DNA from 2 places in the Paenibacillus chartarius genome. Region 1 is predicted to be linked to the other one. Evidence: predicted binding sites of a transcription regulator. Region 1 holds the regulator's gene; the other holds the start of a gene.

Region 1 (2,203 bases):
CGGTACATCATTTGGACGCCATGATGCAGCTGGAGCACAAAGGCGACGAAATTACTCACGAAATTTTGAAAGGGCTCAGCCTGAAAATGCCGGCACCGCTCGAACGAAGCGATATCATGGAGCTGGCGTCCCGGCTCGACAGCGTCATCGACGGCATCGAAGCGACGCTGGCCCGTTTCGACTATTTGAACATTCAAATGAAAAATCCGTACATGCAGCAATATTCGATTATTATTGTCAACGCCTGCCAACACATTCTCGACTCCTTCAAGCTGCTTTCCAACAAGAAGTGGCTGCAAATATCGGAGCACAGCGTCCAGCTTCACGTTCTGGAACATGAGGGCGACAAGCTGATGCGCGAAGGTATCCGCGAAATTTTCACAAATCCGACGGACCCGTACAACGATTTCAAGCTGAAAGAGCTTTATGAACGAATGGAACAAACGACGGATGCATGCGAAGATGTAGCCGATGTGCTGAACAGCGTTGTGCTGCGGTATTCGTAGCATGTTCCAGCCGGACGAATCATGACAAAATGACCCTCATCGGCTCTTCGGCCGACGAGGGTCATTGCTGTTACAAATAATACGCCAGGCTCTGCAGCTCGGCCGTGAAATCCGCATGATGCACACGCACTTCACTGGGCACCTTAATGACGATCGGGGCAAAATTGAGCACTGCCTCTACGCCGGCAGCGACGAAGTTGTTCGCCACATTTTGCGCTTCGGCCGCCGGCACTGTAATAATCCCGATCCGAACGCCGAGCCGGGCGATCGTCTCCACCAGCTCCGACATCGGCTGTACCGTCAAATTGTTAATCGTCTCTCCCCACTTGGATGGGGATGCGTCGAACACGGCGACGATCTTCATCTCTTCCCGCAAATAAATATTATAATTGCACAGCGCACGGCCGAGATTACCCGCTCCGACAAGGGCGACCGGGATATGGCGGTCGAGCTTCAAGATTTGCCGAATTTTCTCAATCAAGTAGTTGACATCATAGCCGATGCCCTTCTTGCCGAATTCCCCAAAATAAGCAAGATCTTTGCGGATTTGAGCCGGATTCAGGTCCAGCTTCTGCCCGAGATCCTGTGACGATACGGTCAGCACGTTCTTCATCGCCAGCTCGTTAAGGTGACGCAAATAGATCGGCAGTCTGCGTACGACCGCTTCGGATATTTTAGGTGTTTTCAACCCGTTCCCCCTCCATCCACTCTTGGATCCGCGCCGTCAATTGCTTGCTCGGCATATGCTCGATCTTCGGCCCCGGCAGCGAATACAAGAAATATTTGCCGTAGTTCGTCTCGAGAACGCGGGTATCGTAAATAATGACGATGCCCCGGTCAGACGCTCGTCTGACAAGACGCCCGAAGCCTTGCTTGAAGCGAATGACCGCTTGCGGAACCGACAGCTTCATGAAAGGGTTCTGGTTGTTTTTCTTGATGAGTTCGCTCTTCGCTTCCGCTAGCGGATGATTCGGCGGCTGGAACGGCAGTCGAACGATCGCCAAACAGCTCAGCGCATCGCCCGGAATGTCGACGCCTTCCCAGAACGAGCTCGTGCCAAGAAGCACCGCCGCGCGGCTGTCCTGGAATTGCCGGAGCAGCTTGCTGCGGTTGCCGCTGTCGACGCCTTGGCCGAGCACGCCGATATCGTGCGGCTGCAGCCGCTCCTTCAAGCCGGCATGCACCTGCTTCAGCATCCGCGAAGATGTGAACAACACCAGCATGCGGCCGCGGGTGACGAGCGCCACCTCGGCCAGAGAATTCAGCAGCGCATCGACGAATATCGCTTCGCCGGCGGCTCCGCCTTTAATATTCGGGAAATCCCGCGGAATGACGACGAGCGCCTGCTTCCGGTAATTGAAAGGCGACGGCAGCTGAACCGTCTTCAGCTTATCCGTCCCGTTCTCCGCCTCGAATGCGGCCGAAAGACCGAGCTGTTCCCGCATATAGTCGAACGATTTATCGACCGACAGCGTCGCGGACGTAAGCACGATGCTGTCTTTCGTATCGAAAAAATGCTCCTGCAGCAGCGGGCTCACGTCGTGCGGAACGCTCACCAGCGTCAGCGAACGGCTCTTCATATAGGCTCCGGCTTCCATCCAATATACGTAGTCGGGATCCGGCAGCCGCATGAAGAAGCGCAGCGAGTCGCGGTAGCGGAACAGTTCCTTGAGCGTTCCGTTCAGGTCGGTTACGAC
Region 2 (2,203 bases), on a different contig from region 1:
CCGAGCAAGCAAAACTAACGATTGCGGCAAGGGCGACGGAAGTCGTTACGTTGCTGAAAAATAAAGACATGGGCAAGCTGAAGACGTACGTTCATCCGCAAAAAGGGGTCCGTTTTTCGCCCTACAGCTATGTTGACGTCAAGAAGGACTTGATTTTTTCCGCAGATCAAATCGGCAACTTGCTGAAGGATGCGAAAACGTACACATGGGGCAGCTATGATGGTTCAGGCGAGCTGATTACCTTGACATTCGTCGAATATTTCGGCAAGTTTGTGTACGATCACGATTACGCTAAGGCGGAGAAGACCGCCTACAACGAAACGCTCGGCAAAGGCAACATGACCAACAACATCAAAGACGTATATCCGAATGCAATTGTTGTCGAGTATCATTTTTCCGGTTTCGATAAGAAGCTGGAAGGGATGGACTGGGCGAGCTTGCGCCTGATATTCGAAAAAGCGGATTCGGAGTGGATGCTCGTCGGTCTGACACACGACCAATGGACGACGTAAGCAACGGCAGCTCCGAACTGCCTGGAGAAGCACCGATCCCAATGATCATTCCGCTGGCTCTGTCTGATTTAATAATGGCGAGCGGGGAGAAGGTCTCGAAAATTGAAGTCATGCCGAACTCGAGCTTGAGATAAAATGCTGTGCAGGAGTGCCCACACCTGGGGCATTCCTATTTTTTTTGTGCATAGGAGACGGGCGAAGCCTATTTCCGTGATGAATGGCGGCTTAGTTCGTGCTCGCTGGGGAATAAGAGGGGTGTCTGTGCGGTCTTTTATATATACATAATAAATATTATGTAAAATAAAATGCCGATTACCAACATCATGTCGGAATCAACTGCCCTCGGTCTCCATGCGCAATTGATTTGTCCCGGGGCTGTAGAACGGAACAGCCGATTCATAAAAGCGATCATGGACTCTACAATGCCAGTCCTCCTAATACAACGGGGTTAACCTGCAAATAACGAGTGACTATGAGATCAGAGATGTTCACCGCAATGAATACCGCAAACGGGTTGGGTTTATCCCCACCTGTCTGCGGTTATTTCTGTCTGATGACATCGTTTTGTGTAATATATCATGACACAGTGCATGGAATTTTCGGGCTTCAAACGTCTGTTGCGAAGATTTATGTTAACGATTCTCACAAAAAGTACTTGAAACGTTCGGGAAAACGGGGTAAAGTAAATCTCAAGAGGATATGTCATGAAACATAACAACAAGCCGAAAGTGTCGGAATTGACCGGTTAAATGTCATGATAATTCACACGATAGGGGCTGAGGAAATGGATAAAAAGCGATTGGTGATGGTTGGGAACGGGATGGCCGGCGTATCGTGCATCGAACAGCTGTTGAAGATTCATCCCCATGGTTATGACATTTCGATTTTCGGCAAAGAGCCTCATCCGAATTATAACCGTATTTTGTTGTCGAAGGTGTTGGCCGGAGACTCCGAAATGAAAGACATCGTGTTGAACGATTGGGAATGGTATAAGGAAAACAAGATCAACCTCTACACAGGCCATACCGTGACGAAGATTGATACGCAGAAGCGCACCGTAACGTCAGACGGCGGGATCACCGTGCCTTATGACGAATTGATCCTGGCAACCGGATCGACGCCATTCATGCTCCCGCTGCCGGGGGCGGACAAAGACGGCGTTATCGCATTCCGTGACATTAAAGATTGCGAAGCGATGATCGCCGCGTCGAAGCAATACAAGAAAGCCGTCGTCATCGGCGGCGGATTGCTGGGGCTGGAGGCGGCTAGAGGCCTTCTGAACTTGAACATGGAGGTGTCGGTCGTTCACATCAACCGTTACCTTATGAATATGCAGTTGGATCCTACCGCATCGCTCTTGCTGCAGCGGGAACTCGAATTGCAGGGGATGAAATTTTACCTGGAGAAACAATCGGAATCCATCTTGGGCAAACATCGGGTAGCGGGCCTGCGCTTCACGGACGGCACTTCGATCGAAGCGGATCTGATCGTGATGGCGGTCGGCATCCGCCCGAATGTGGCGCTCGCGAAGTCTTGCGGAATCGAAGTAAACCGGGGAATCGTCGTAAACGACTTTATGGAAACGAGTCTTCCGCACATTTATTCGGTCGGTGAGTGCGCGGAGCACAATGGGGTTGCATACGGTCTTGTCGCTCCGCTATACGAGCAAGGAGCTGTGCTGGCGAAGCGGC

What was found. The regulator Rex, encoded in region 1, represses fermentation and respiration genes when NADH is low (regulators of the CRP and FNR family bind a similar motif). The targets are predictions, from matches to a motif close to TTGTGAAATATTTCACAA.
Region 2: nirB (nitrite reductase large subunit NirB) is a predicted target of Rex. The motif match lies at 1,077-1,094, and genes of this name have one in related genera.

Annotation. Positions count from the first base shown of each region.
Region 1 is NZ_JBHLWN010000077.1:201,992-204,194, forward strand. It holds gene ACFFK0_RS20625 (DUF47 domain-containing protein) at 1-506, shown strand, start outside; gene ACFFK0_RS20630 (redox-sensing transcriptional repressor Rex) at 577-1,194, opposite strand; gene ACFFK0_RS20635 (ATP-dependent DNA helicase DinG, 3'-5' exoribonuclease type) at 1,181-2,203, opposite strand, start outside.
Region 2 is NZ_JBHLWN010000102.1:19,895-22,097, forward strand. It holds gene ACFFK0_RS25305 (hypothetical protein) at 1-512, shown strand, start outside; gene nirB (nitrite reductase large subunit NirB) at 1,297-2,203, shown strand, end outside.